3 regions of the Streptomyces sp. NPDC104106 genome follow, and region 1 is predicted to be linked to each of the others. Evidence: riboswitches for the same ligand, from Rfam matches in the RefSeq annotation. Region 1 holds a riboswitch; each other region holds the start of a gene.
What was found. A riboswitch is a leader RNA that binds a small molecule or an ion and turns the genes downstream of it on or off. The one in region 1 is predicted to bind cobalamin.

Region 1 (4,575 bases):
CGCCGACGGGCGGCGTCACGGTGGACTCGCGGACCGTGCCGCGCAGCGACACCCTCAGTCCGTCCTCCTCGTCGATGCCGAGCCCGTGCCGGAACGGCAGCACGCCGTAGGTCCGCCGCCCGGTGAGGCCGTGCAGCATCTCCAGCCCCGGCTCCAGCAGCGAGACGTCCCCGCGGAACTTGTTGACCAGGAACCCGGCGACCAGCTCCTGGTCCTCGGGCGAGAGCAGTGCGACGGTGCCGAAGAAGGACGCGAAGACGCCCCCGCGGTCGATGTCCCCGACCACCAGCACGGGCAGCCGCGCGCCCCGCGCGATCCCCATGTTGACGATGTCGGTCCGGCGCAGATTGATCTCGGCCGGGCTGCCCGCCCCCTCGCAGATCACCGCGTCATACGTGCCCCGCAACTCCGCCAGGCAGTCCAGCACGGTGCCGAGCAGCTGCTGCTGCCGGCCGCCGTGGTAGCCGCGCGCGCTCAGCTCGCCCACCGGCTTGCCGAGCAGCACCACCTGGCTGCTCCGCTCGCCGCCCGGCTTGAGCAGCACGGGGTTCATCAGCGCGGTCGGCTCGATCCGGCAGGCCTGGGCCTGCATGGCCTGGGCCCGCCCGATCTCCGCGCCCTCGCGCGTCACGAAGGAGTTGAGCGACATGTTCTGCGCCTTGAACGGCGCGACCTTCACCCCCTGGCGCACCAGCCACCGGCAGATCCCGGCCGTCACGACGCTCTTGCCGGCGTCGGAGGTGGTGCCGGCGACGAGGAGTCCCCCGTTCACTTCCCACGTCCCTTCAGACCCTGGAAACCCTTGACGAGGAGGCGCGCGGCGACCGTGGTGCCGAGCGCGAGCAGGCCGACGCGGCGGGAGAGCCGTACGGCCCGGTCGATGTCGGTGACCCGGACCGCCCGGCCGGTGTCGCCGTTGAGGACGGGCCGGTGCTCGACGCGGCCGCCGTAGGAGAGCGTGCCGCCCAGCCGGACGCCGAGCGCGCCCGCGAAGGAGGCCTCCACGGGCCCGGCGTTGGGGCTCGGGTGCCGGTGGGCGTCCGTCCGCCAGGCACGCAGGGCGCCGCGTGGATCGGGTCCGGCCGCGGCGGCGAGTACGGCGGTCAGCCGGGCCCCCGGCCAGCCGGCCACGTCGTCGAGGCGCGCGGAGGCCCAGCCGTAGCGGCGGTGGCGGGGGGACCTGTGCCCCACCATCGCGTCCAGGGTGTTGACCGCCCGGAACCCGAGCAGCCCCGGCACGCCGGCCACCGCTCCCCACACCAGGGCGCCCACGACGGCGTCGGAGGTGTTCTCGGCGACGGACTCGACCACGGCCCGGGCGATCCCGTCGGCGTCCAGCGACTGCGGGTCGCGGCCGCACAGGTGCGGCAGCCGCGCGCGGGCGGTCTCGACGTCACCGGCCGCCAGGGCACGCCCGATCGCGCGGGCCTCGCGCGCGAGCGACGTACCGCCGACGACCGCCCAGACGGAGGCGGCGGTCAGCGCCGCGGAGGCGGTGGGGGAGGGGCGTACGGCGCGTGCGGCGGCCGTACCGAGCGCGACGGCGCCGCCCGCGCACACGACCGTGTGCACCGTGCCCCAGCCGCGGTGGTCGCGCCACAACGCGCCTTCCACGGCCGCGGCCGCCCGCCCGAACACGGCGACCGGATGCCCGCGGCGCGGATCGCCGAGGAGCAGATCGCCGAGGAGGCCGGCGGCGGCGCCGTACGCGTAACTGCGATCGGCACCCATCGGCTCAGCCGGCCGTGGGTGCAGGAGCGGGCCTGGTACGGGTCCTTGTCCTTCGGCAGCCGGGCATGGCGATCGATGTCCTCACTCAGGGTGTCCGCGCCCTGGTTCGACGAGATTCGGCGGTGAGAGTTCCTGGCTCCCGGGGTTCTTCCCCGGTGACAGTGGCGGGACCGCGCCGGATTCGCACCGGCTTCCTCTCCTGCCGCCGTACATGGCCTGGGCAGTCCACCACGCGTCCGGAACGGCCGTCAACTTGCCGTTGACCTGGGAGGGGGGAGTGTGCCGATCCCCACATTCCGGGGCGCGAGGGGCATGAGAAAGCTCCCCTCCGCGACCGCGGAGGGGAGCTGGGAGCCGGGAGCGGGTGCGCCGTCGTCAGCTCTTGGAGACGATCAGGAAGATGCCGTACGCCACCGCCGCCGCGCAGGCCGCGAAGCAGACGTAGGCGCCGGTGACGGCGAGGGCGGCGGAGGCGCCCTGGGCGGTGGCCTGCTCGCGCCGGGTCAGCCCCCTGATGCCCAGGGTGAACAGGACCACGAGGCCCACCGTGAACAGCAGGCTGACGCCGAAGACGGAGCCGATGGCCGACCAGTCGATCTTCATGGGGATGCTTCCTTGGTAACCGGGGGCGGCCGGGGTCAGACCGTGGCGGCCGGGGGAGTGGCGGAGGCGGCGGCCGGGGTGGCGGACGCCGCGGTCCCGGTGCCGGCCGGGGCGGCGATCGTGGCCGTCAGGTCGTCCATCGTGGCCGTCAGGTCGTCCCCGATCGTGCCCGCCGGGGGCGGGGCCACCGCGGCGATGGCGGCGGTCACCACGCCGGCCGGCTCCGCGGCCTCCTCCATGACGTTGGTGTGGTCGACCACCTCGCGGCGGGACATCCTCCAGATCGCGGCGCTCGCGGCGACCAGGAAGACGAGCACCGCGGCGGTGCCCCAGTCACCGAGGTCCGTGACGGACTCGGCGCCGGCGCCGACCAGCGCGGCGGCCGGGAGGGTGAGGACCCAGGCGACGGTCATGCGGGTGGCGGTGGACCAGCGGACCACGCCGCCCTTGCGGCCGAGGCCGGTGCCCATCACGGCGCCCGAGACGACGTGCGTGGTGGAGAGCGAGAAGCCCAGGTGGGAGGAGGCCAGGATGGCGGTCGCCGCGCTGGTCTGGGCGGCGAAGCCCTGGCGCGGCTCCAGGTCGGTCAGGCCCGTGCCCATGGTGCGGATGATGCGCCAGCCGCCGATGTAGGTGCCGAGCGCGATGGCCAGGCCCGCGGAGAGGATCACCCAGGTGGGAGGGTTCGAGCCGGGGGCGAGGGCGCCGCCCGCGACCAGCGCGAGGGTGATGATGCCCATCGTCTTCTGGGCGTCGTTGGTGCCGTGCGCGAGGGAGACCAGGCCGGCGGAGGCGATCTGACCGACGCGGTAGCCCTTGCGGGAGGCCTCGCCCTCGGCCGCGCCGCCGGCGCCGTACGACAGCCGGGTGGCCAGCATGGCCGCGACGCCCGCGACGACCGGCGCGGCGACCGCCGGGAGCAGCACCTTGGTCACCAGCACGTCACCGTGCACGGCGCCGAAGCCGGCGGAGGCGACCGTGGCGCCGATCAGACCGCCCATCAGGGCGTGCGAGGAACTGGACGGCAGACCCACCAGCCAGGTGAGCAGGTTCCAGAGGATCGCGCCGACCAGGGCGGCGAAGATGACCTCGGGACGGATGCCCTTTTCGTCGACGAGACCCTTGGAGATCGTGTTCGCGACCTCCACGGAGAGGAAGGCGCCGACCAGGTTGAGGACGGCGGACATGGCAACTGCGATCTTGGGCTTCATGGCGCCTGTCGAGATGGTGGTGGCCATCGCGTTGGCGGTGTCGTGGAAACCGTTCGTGAAATCGAACGCGAGCGCGGTTACCACCACAATCGCGAGGATCAGCGAGAAGCTTTCCATTTACCCAGGCAATCGTTCGAGGTCGTTGGCTGGATGAACGTAGGCAACCTGGGTGAACGGAAGGTGAACTGGGACCGGCGCGGTGGTGTCCGGACCGGGGGGACCGGGCTGCGCCTGCCGCCGTGCGTCGCCCGTGCCCCAGGCGCCCCTTGGCTGTCAGCCGCGCGCGAAGGCGCGCAGCCGGTCGACGGAGCCGTTGAAGAGATTCTGGTCACCCGGCAGGGCGCCCCCGGTGCCGTGCTGCCAGAACGTCCAGTGCCGCCAGCCGCCCGGCAGCGCCCCCGGGTCCGAGTCGCCGGGCCGGGCGATCCACAGCGGGTTGCCGGACGAGAACGCTCGGCTGTCGCCGGTGCAGAGCTTCCACCACGGGCTGGTCGTGTAGATCACCGGCCGGCGCCCCGTCTCCGCCTCCACCTCGTCGCTGAAGGACCGGATCCAGCGGACCATGCGCGCCTTGTCCAGTCCGTAGCACTTCCGCTTCCTGGTGTACGGGTCGTATTCCATGTCGAGCGCGGGCGGCAGCGTCCAGCCGTCGGCCAGCCAGCCGCCGCCGTTGCGCACGAAGAACTCGGCCTGGGCGGCGCCGGAGGACTCGTCCGGCAGTGCGAAGTGGTACGCGCCCCGGATCAGGCCCGCGCCGTGCGCGCCGCCGTACTGCTCGTCGAAGTAGGGATTGCGGTAACCCGTGCCCTCGGTCGCCTTGACGTACACGAACCGCGCTCCCTTTCTCCGGGCCGCCTCCCAGTCGACGTGCTTCTGGTGCGAGGAGACGTCGTGCCCCCGGGGCAGCGGCGGTCCCGCCGCCGCTGCCCCGGGCATGGCGAGGGCGAGCGCCGCCGCGGCCGCCGCCAGAACACCGGCGCTGCGGCGGAGAAGAGTGCGTTCACGGGCCATGTGTCTCCCCTTGGTCGGC
Region 2 (4,575 bases), on a different contig from region 1:
GACGCCGACACCCCCGTCCGGCGGGGCGCGCCGGACGGGAGCGTCGGATAAGGCAGTGCGCGGGCGGGCGGCAGCGCCCGGCCGATGTCGGTGCCGGACAGCGGGCCACCGCGCCGCGCGTGCGGCGGTGTCAGGCCTCGTTCTGCGGCGCTCGTGTCGCCGTCCTCCGCCGTACCGCGGCTTGCAGGGCGCCTCGCAGTTCCTCCGGAAGCCATCCGCGGTGCGGCCACTGCCTGATGTGCTCCGCGATCTCCCGCAGCTTGGTGTTGGTGTGCTGCGAGACGTCTTTGAGGATCTCCCAGGCTGTCTCGGGGCGCACGCGTGCGTAGGCGATCACGACCCCCATGGCCTGGTCGATGACCGCGTGCGCGGTGACGGCGTGCCGGAGCTGGGCGACCTCCTCCTGGAGGGTCGCGATCCGGTCGGGGTTTGCGGTCTGCTCTGGCATCGTGAGGAGGGCTCCTGGTCTGGCAACCGTGCCGGTCTGTGGTGCTGCTGCCCGTGACCTGCCGCCGCCAAGGGTGCGGGCGGCGAACAGTCCGGGGTCGCGGTTGTCCACAAAACGAAATGCCGTGCGTCCGCGGAACGCCGTGGGGAGAGGGCCACCTCGTTCCGGAAGAAGCTGCCTGCCAGGATGGAGTCATGGACTCGCTGTTGTTCGAAAGCGACGATCTCGGTGCGACGGAGGAGTTCCTCTGCCGCGCCTACGCGAGGATGCGCATCGGGAGCGCGACGCCCGACGCCGGCACCGCACGAGTGCGCCGGGTGGCCGCCCCGTCGTTCAGCGCGGACGAACTCGCCCTGAACTTCGAGATGTCGTACTCCGTCACACCACTGGGCAGGATCTGTCTCTGCGTCGTCCACGAGGGCACCGTGCAGGACCACGTCTTCCACGGAGTCCGGGACTCCTTCGGCCCCGGAGACGCCGTGCTGTTCGCGCCGCCTGATCTGCCGTACGCGGGACGCATCTGCGGCGCCCGTTACAACATCACGATGCTTGACCCCGACGTACTGAACCAGGTCGCCGCCGGCAGCGGTGAACCCCTGCACGAGCCGGTACGGCTGACCGGGCACCGGCCCCGGTCGCAGGCCGCCGCCGAGAGATTGAAGAGCACGATCGTCTATCTGCGTGATCATGTGCTCGCTGTCCCGGAGATCGCGGCACAGCCCCTTGCCGTCACGGCCGGCAGCCAGTTGCTGGCCGCCAGTGTCCTGGCCGCCTTCCCCAGCACCGCGCGCACCGACCCGACGGCGCAGGACCGCGTGGACGCCCATTCCGCGACCGTGAGGCGAGCCGTCGCCTACATCGACGACCATGCCGATCAGCCGGTCAGCGTCGCCGACATCGCCGCTGCCGCTCATGTCACGATCCGTGCTCTCCAGTACGCCTTCCGCCGGCACCTCGACACCACGCCGCTGGCCTATCTCCGCCGGGCCCGACTGGCGCACGCTCACCGCGACCTGGTCACGGCCGACCCACGCAGTGGCGCCACCGTCGGTGCCATCGCCGCCCGCTGGGGCTTCGGCCACCCTGGCCGCTTCGCCGCCCTCTACCGCGCCGCGTACGGCACCAGCCCCGCCACCACCCTGCGTCGCTGAACAGGGTTTCGCCCACGGGCCTGCCGCGCGGGGGAGCGCGGCGCGTCGGCACGAGTTCGTCGAGCAGGCGGGCGAGCGCCGCCGGCGCCTCGACGGGCGCCACATTCAGCGCGGCGGGTTCGGCGTGGGCGGGCCTGCTCAAGCGACGCAGGGTCGCCCCGGAGCGGCGGTTCGCCCGCAGCGCGTGACATGTGCTGCGTCGAGGCCGGCGACCTGCCGGTGCACCATCTCGACGGTGGCGTCCCGGTCCGCCGTCTCTTCGGCGGCCTTCAGTGTGCGTTCATCGGCGGCCGGCCATGCGGTCGAGCCGCCGTAACTCCCGCCGGACAGCGTCTGCGGGACGGCGAGCCTTTTGCAACAGGCCTTGCACCGCGGCCCTCGGCCTCGCCACCTCGAGCCTGCACGCCGCCTCCTGCAGCACGGCGTCCAGCCGGCCCGCGCGTTCACGCGACCAGCGAATCGCCGCCGGAGCCGACGCGGCGGCCCTGACCGGTCCGAACGCCCGCCCCACGGCGTCGGCGACGCTCGCCAAGGGCTCAGGCGGGCGGCGTGCCGTGGGTGCGCGTGTCGTGTGACGCGCAGTGTTTCAGCAAGTCGGAGATCGGGCTGTCGACGAGCCGGTAGCGCACGATCCTGCCGTCCTTGTCCCCCTCGACGACGCCGGCGGCGCGCAGGAGGCGCAGGGCCTGGGAGACGGCGGTGTCGCGCATCCCGGTGGCGACGGCGAGGTCCGAGACGGCGATGGGGCCGGCCTCGTGCAGGGCGAGCAGCAGGGACAGCCGCCCGGGGTCGGAGAGGAGGGAGAAACGGTCGGCCCAGGCGCGTACGCGCTCGGGCTCACCGACGGCGGCGATCGCATCGCAGACCCGGTGGCCGTCGATGGTGCGCCGGTCGGCGCGATCCGCGGGGACGAGATGCATGGCCCCATCATCGCAGTCACCGGCGATCCCGCACCAACATCTGATCAGTTGTGCAGCCTTGCAGTTGATGGCCTCCGCCTTCTAGGGTGGGCGTGCCGTGGTGTTCGGGAAGACCGGTGACGGCCCTTCAGGGGCCCAGTCCGGAGCGGCCCTCGCCACTGTGATCGGGAAGTTTCCGCCCCACGCATTGCCACTGGCCTCGCGGCCGGGAAGGCAGGGGCGGACGCGTCGACCCGTCAGCCAGGAGACCGGCCACGGCATCACGAAGCTGATCCACGAGGTGCTGGAGCGTGACCGTATGACCGTGTCCCGAGGCGTGCCCGAAAGCGCCGCCGCCACGTCCTTGCGCTGGCGACGCGAGGACACCCTGCGAACCGCCGGACTCCTGGCCGTCATCGCGGCGCTGCACGTGGTGGCCTTCGGGATCCTCTTCCTGCTGGTGATCCCGCACCACTACGAGGTCGGCACCAAGGCGTTCGGGGTCGGCCTCGGCATCACGGCCTACACCCTCGGCATGCGGCACGCTTTCGACGCCGACCACATCGCCGCGATCGACAACACCACCCGCAAGCTCATGGCGGACGGCAAGCGTCCGGTGTCGGTGGGCTTCTGGTTCGCACTCGGCCACTCCAGTGTGGTCGTCGCCATGGCCGCGCTCGTCGCCGGCGGCGCCAAGCTCGCCGGCACCCTGATGAACGACGGCTCCCGGACCCACCAGGTCCTCGGCACCGTCGGCACCACGGTCTCCGGCGGTTTCCTGTACCTCATCGCCGCCCTCAACCTCGTGGCGCTGTTCGGCATCGTCCGCGTCTTCAGGGCCATGCGCGGCGGACGGTACGACGAGGCGGAGCTGGAGGCGCACCTGGACTCGCGCGGCTTCATGAACCGCGTGCTGGGCCGGCTCACCAAGTCCGTTCGCCGCCCCGGCCAGATGTTCCCGCTCGGCTTCCTCTTCGGGATCGGCTTCGACACCACGACCGAGGTACTGCTCCTCGCGCTCGCCGGGAACGGCGCCGCCGCCGGTCTCCCCTGGTACGCGATCCTGTGCCTGCCGCTGCTCTTCGCCGCCGGCATGAGCCTGTTCGACACCCTCGACGGCACGTTCATGAACTTCGCCTACCAGTGGGCCTTCTCGAACCCGGTCCGCAAGGTCTTCTACAACCTCACCATCACGGGCCTGTCCATCGCCGTCGCCTTCTTCGTCGGCACGATAGAACTGGTCGGTGTCCTGCACGACAAACTCGGCCTCAGCGACGACGTCACCGGCTGGATCGCCGGCCTGAACCTGGACAGCGTCGGCTACGTCATCGTCGGCCTGTTCGTGATCGTATGGGCCGTGGCCATCGCCTACTGGCGCCTGGCCAGGGTCGAGGAGCGCTGGAACACCCGCGCCGCAGAGACCGGCTGACGCGGCCGGAGCCAGGTACGAAGGCCGCCGTGGGGCGCGCGCCGCGCGAGGGCGCCTGTCCGTGCGGAGGAAAGGGCGTGCACGTCGATCGGAGAGGGCGGGGCTCGTGCCCATCGCTGGAGGCCCTCTCCCCGGCGCATGGCCGGAGCGGGCCGGTGTTCGGCCCCGCCCCACCAGATTCGGCACAGGGCGCGGGTGGCACGGATGCCGGGCACGGTGGTGGCGGAGCGCAGGGCTCCGCGGGCGGTGAGGCCGGCGTCGGTGTCGGCGTCGGTGCCGGACAGGATTCGCGACACTCCGTCCGCCGGCGCTCCCTGGGAAGGCCGCCGAGGGTGCCGGCGTGCGCGGCCGAAGCCGTTGCCTTGGGTGTGCGCGCCGGCGTCGTGCCGTTCCTCGCCGTGGGAGCCCTGTGCGGGTCTGTGCCTGCTCTGCGCAGCCGCCTCACAGACGGCGGACGCGACGATCGGAGACGATCGGAGTCGGGCGCGGTGACGTGCCCCAAGCCCGCCGACAGTGCCGTCGCGGCCGTGGTCCACCCCGCGGTCGCGGTCCTGACCGGTGACGAGCATGGTCGCGCTGCCGTGGCCCCAGGCGCCTGCCGCGGCGTCGCCCGAGCGGGTCGGGCTCGGGCCGCTCTTGCGTCGGGCT
Region 3 (4,575 bases), on a different contig from region 1:
CGCGTACATCGAGGAGAGCTTGCCGATGGTCGGCGTCTCCATGAAGAGGTTCAGGGACTGGGACTGGTCCAGGAACGGGGTGCGGGCCGCCGCCATGTCGATCAGGCCGCGTTGCGGGATCTCCCACGCGGTGCGGTACAGCGCCCGCACCTCCTCGGGGATCCAGGCGAAGTCCTGCACGGATCCGCCCGAGTCCCGCAGCGCCTCACGGGTGCGCGCGTCCCACACGCCCAGGTCCTTCAGGTCCTGCACGAGATAGGAGTTGACCTGCAGGAACTCACCGGACAGCGTCTCGCGCTTGAACAGGTTGGACACCTGCGGCTCGATGCACTCGTAGACGCCCGCGATGGAGGCGATGGTCGCGGTGGGCGCGATGGCCAGCAGCAGCGAGTTGCGCATGCCGACCTCGGCGACACGGCCGCGCAGCGCCGCCCAGCGCTCGGGCCAGGTCAGCTCGACGCCGTAGTGGTCGGGGTGCAGCACGCCCCGGGCGGTACGCGTCTTCTCCCAGGCCGGCAGCGGGCCGCTGCGCTCGGCGAGGTCGGCGGAGGCCTCGTACGCGGCGAGCATGATCCGCTCGGCGATCCGCGTGGACAGGGCCTTGGCCTCCGGCGAGTCGAAGGGCAGGCGCAGCTGGAAGAAGACGTCCTGCAGACCCATCGCGCCCAGGCCGACGGGGCGCCACTTGGCGTTCGACCGCCCGGCCTGCTCGGTCGGGTAGAAGTTGATGTCGACCACGCGGTCGAGGAAGGTGACGGCGGTGCGGACGGTCTCGTCCAGCCGCTCCCAGTCGAGGTCGCCGGCCGCCGTGTCCACGAAGGCGCCCAGGTTCACGGAGCCCAGGTTGCAGACCGCGGTCTCCCCGTCGTCCGTGACCTCCAGGATCTCGGTGCAGAGGTTGGAGGAGTGGACGACGTGGCCGGGCAGGGCCGTCTGGTTGGCGGTGCGGTTGGCCGCGTCCTTGAAGGTCATCCAGCCGTTGCCGGTCTGCGCGAGCGTGCGCATCATGCGGCCGTACAGCTCACGGGCCGCGATGGTCTTCTTCGCGAGGCCCGCCTGCTCGGCCTTGCGGTAGGCCGCCTCGAACTCCTCGCCCCACAGGTCCACCAGCTCCGGCACGTCGGCCGGCGAGAACAGCGACCACTGCTCGTCGGCGCCCACCCGGCGCATGAACTCGTCCGGGATCCAGTGCGCGAGGTTCAGGTTGTGCGTACGGCGGGCGTCCTCACCGGTGTTGTCCCGCAGCTCCAGGAACTCCTCGATGTCGGAGTGCCAGGTCTCCAGGTACACGGCGGCGGCGCCCTTGCGCCGGCCGCCCTGGTTCACGGCCGCCACCGAGGCGTCCAGGGTCTTCAGGAACGGCACGATGCCGTTGGAGTGCCCGTTGGTGCCACGGATCAGCGAACCGCGGCTGCGGATGCGGGAGTACGACAGCCCGATGCCGCCGGCGTGCTTGGAGAGCCGGGCCACCTGGTGGTAGCGGTCGTAGATGGAGTCCAGCTCGTCCAGCGGGGAGTCGAGCAGGTAGCAGGACGACATCTGGGGGTGCCGCGTGCCGGAGTTGAAGAGCGTGGGGGAGGAGGGCAGGTAGTCGAGGCGGCTCATGAGCCCGTAGAGCGCGGCGACTTCGTCCACGGAGCGGCTGGTGTCGTCCTCGGCGAGACCGGCGGCCACCCGCAGCATGAAGTGCTGGGGGGTCTCGATGACCTTGCGGGTGATCGGGTGCCGCAGCAGGTAGCGGCTGTACAGGGTGCGCAGGCCGAAGTAGCCGAAGCGGTCGTCGGCGCCGGTGTCGACCAGGCCGTCCAGCCGTTCGGCGTGCAGCCGCGCGAACTCGGCGGTCCGGTGGGCGATCAGGCCCTCGCGGTGGCCGACGGCCACGGACTCGGTGAAGGACGTCACGCCCTGGGAGGCGGCCTCGGCGCGCAGCGACAGGGCCAGCAGCCGGGCGGCCAGCCGCGAGTAGGCGGGGTCCTCGGAGATGAGCCCGGCGGCGGCCTCCGTGGCCAGTTCGCGCAACTCCGCCTCGTCGGCCCGGGCGGAGCGGCCGCGCAGCGCGGCGGCGGCGACCCGGCCGGGATCGGCGTCGGGGAGGTCGGCGGTCAGCTCGGTCAGGGTCCGCAGCAGCGCGGTACCGGGACCGTCGGTGTCCTCGGTGTCCAGGCCGCTGGCTGAAGCCGGATCTGCGGGCGCGATGGTCACGTGGGGCTCTCCCTCGCTCGGCACGGGGGCCTTGCGGAGGGCAGGGGGCAGCCACGAGCGCGCACGGCGTCGCGTCCACCGGCCCATTCCACGAGGCCCGGACGTCGGAAGGCACCCGGGCCGGACGGCCGGGCGCACGCTGCCGGCAGGTCCTCGGACTGACGCGAGCGCGCGAATGCACGCAAGTACACCGTTGCGGGACAGTTCCGGATTCGCACCGGATTCCCCTGCGGCGACAGCGAGGATGAGCATACATCTAGTGCCGGGCTGTCATGGCACCCCCAGATGTTGTGTCTGTTGTGTGTCGCGGCGGCTTCAGAGTGTCAACTCGTAAGCGAGCAGGGCGATGTCGCAAAGCTCCGGCAGGGGGTTCCAGTCCCGCTCGGGTGTGCGGACGAAGCCCAGGCGTTCGTAGATGCGGTGGGCGCTGTGCATGCTGCGCTGGGTGGACAGCACGACGGCGCGGCAGCCGTCGGTGGCCCGTGCGCGGTCGACGCAGGCCCGGACGAGGGCCTCGCCGACGCCCCGGCCGCGCGCCGCGTGGGCGACGGCCAGCATACGAATCTCGGCCTCTTCGGGGCGGGCTATGTCGGCCATGGGCCCGCCGTACGGCACGAACGTGACGCCGCCGAGCACGGTTTCCGCCGCCGCGGCGACGAGCACCTCGGCGTCGGCGGCGCGCTTGGCCACGTCCCGCAGCTCGGCGAGGTAGGCGTCGCTCTCCCCGAAGTCGAGGAGGCCGTCCTGGAGGTAGGCCCGGGCGGTGATCTCGCCGAGGGCTGCGTAGTCGCGGGAGGTGGCCTGCCGGATCACGAAGTCCATGGCACCGAGTGTGCCGGACGGATACGGCGACGGGCCGCCGGATCTCCTGCGACGGCCCGTCGCCCGGCGGTCGCTCAGTGGCCGGCGCCCGCGGTCGCCGGCGGCAGCTCGACCTGCACCCCCGGGTCGCCCGCGTCCGCCGTGTAGTCCTCCGGCCTGGTCTCGTCCAGGCCCTCAGGGGCCTTGACGGCCTTCAGGACGAGGGTCAGGACCACGGTGACCAGGACGTTGAGGACGAACGCGGTGAGGCCGATGTAGCCGATCTCGCCGATGCCGGGGATCTCCTTCGCCGAGCCGCCGAAGTGCTTCTGGGTCGGGGAGGCGACGCCGTACGCCGCGACCGTGCCGTAGACCATGCCGACCGCCCAGCCGGCCAGCAGCGCCCAGCGGTGGAACCAGCGCGTGAACAGGCCGCCGACCAGGGCCGGGAAGGTCTGCAGGATCCAGATGCCGCCCAGCAGCTGGAAGTTGATGGCGACCGTCTTGTCCATGGTGAGGACGAAGACCAGGGCGCCCACCTTCACCAGCAGCGACACGAACTTGGAGACCTGCGCCTCCTGCTTCGGCGTGGCGTCCGGCTTGATGAAGTCCTTGTAGATGTTGCGGGTGAACAGGTTCGCCGCCGCGATCGACATGATCGCCGCCGGGACCAGCGCCCCGATGCCGATCGCCGCGAAGGCCACGCCCGCGAACCAGCTCGGGAACATGTCCTCGAACAGCTGCGGGATCGCCAACTGGCCGTTCTTCACCTTCACTCCGGCCGCGATCGCCATGAAGCCCAGCAGGGCCAGCAGGCCGAGCATCAGGGAGTACAGCGGCAGGATCGTGGTGTTGCGGCGGATCACCTCACGGCTCTTCGACGACAGGGTCGCGGTGATCGAGTGCGGGTACATGAACAGCGCGAGGGCCGAGCCGAGGGCCAGCGTGGCGTACGTCCACTGGCCCGCCTCCGGTGGCACGAGCGCACCGCGGGGCTTGCCGGTGGCCGGACTGATCTGGCTGAACGCATGGCCCGCCTTGGCGAAGATCTCGTCGAACCCGCCCAGCTTGACCGGGATGTAGATGATCGCGACCGCGATGACGATGTAGATCAGGGCGTCCTTGACGAACGCGATCAGGGCGGGCGCGCGCAGACCGGACGAGTAGGTGTAGGCGGCCAGCACGCCGAAGGCGATGAGCAACGGCAGGTCCCGGACGAACCAGTTGGTGCTGCTGTCCCCGCCGACGCCCATCACGTCCAGCACCGCCTGGATGCCGACGAGCTGCAGCGCGATGTACGGCATCGTCGCCAGGATGCCGGTCAGCGCCACCGCCAGCGACAGACCCTTGGAGCCGAAGCGGCCGCGTACGAAGTCCGAGGTCGTCACGTACCCGTGGCGGTGGCTGACGGACCACAGGCGTGGCAGGAAGGTGAAGATCAGCGGGTAGACGAGGATCGTGTAGGGCACCGCGAAGAAGCCGGACGCGCCCGCCGCGTAGATCGCCGCCGGTACGGCGACGAAGGTGTACGCCGTGTACAGGTCACCGCCGAGCAGGAACCAGGTGATCCAC

Region 2: it holds a riboswitch for cobalamin, as region 1 does, so the genes downstream of both, nicT (Nickel transporter NicT) here and ACZ60X_RS00290 (cobalamin biosynthesis protein) in region 1, are expected to answer to the same signal.
Region 3: it holds a riboswitch for cobalamin, as region 1 does, so the genes downstream of both, ACZ60X_RS14515 (ribonucleoside-diphosphate reductase subunit alpha) here and ACZ60X_RS00290 (cobalamin biosynthesis protein) in region 1, are expected to answer to the same signal.

The regions. Positions count from the first base shown of each region.
Region 1 is NZ_JBVJMF010000001.1:54,512-59,086, reverse strand. It holds gene ACZ60X_RS00295 (cobyric acid synthase) at 1-772, opposite strand, end outside; gene ACZ60X_RS00290 (cobalamin biosynthesis protein) at 769-1,731, opposite strand; cobalamin riboswitch at 1,836-1,976, opposite strand; gene ACZ60X_RS00285 (hypothetical protein) at 2,107-2,334, opposite strand; gene ACZ60X_RS00280 (inorganic phosphate transporter) at 2,370-3,662, opposite strand; gene ACZ60X_RS00275 (lysozyme) at 3,819-4,556, opposite strand.
Region 2 is NZ_JBVJMF010000003.1:540,113-544,687, forward strand. It holds gene ACZ60X_RS09850 (ANTAR domain-containing protein) at 131-448, opposite strand; gene ACZ60X_RS09855 (AraC family transcriptional regulator) at 643-1,599, shown strand; gene ACZ60X_RS09860 (ArsR/SmtB family transcription factor) at 2,136-2,519, opposite strand; cobalamin riboswitch at 2,601-2,790, shown strand; gene nicT (Nickel transporter NicT) at 2,818-3,927, shown strand.
Region 3 is NZ_JBVJMF010000005.1:194,724-199,298, reverse strand. It holds gene ACZ60X_RS14515 (ribonucleoside-diphosphate reductase subunit alpha) at 1-2,202, opposite strand, end outside; cobalamin riboswitch at 2,330-2,454, opposite strand; gene ACZ60X_RS14510 (GNAT family N-acetyltransferase) at 2,518-3,024, opposite strand; gene mctP (monocarboxylate uptake permease MctP) at 3,099-4,575, opposite strand, start outside.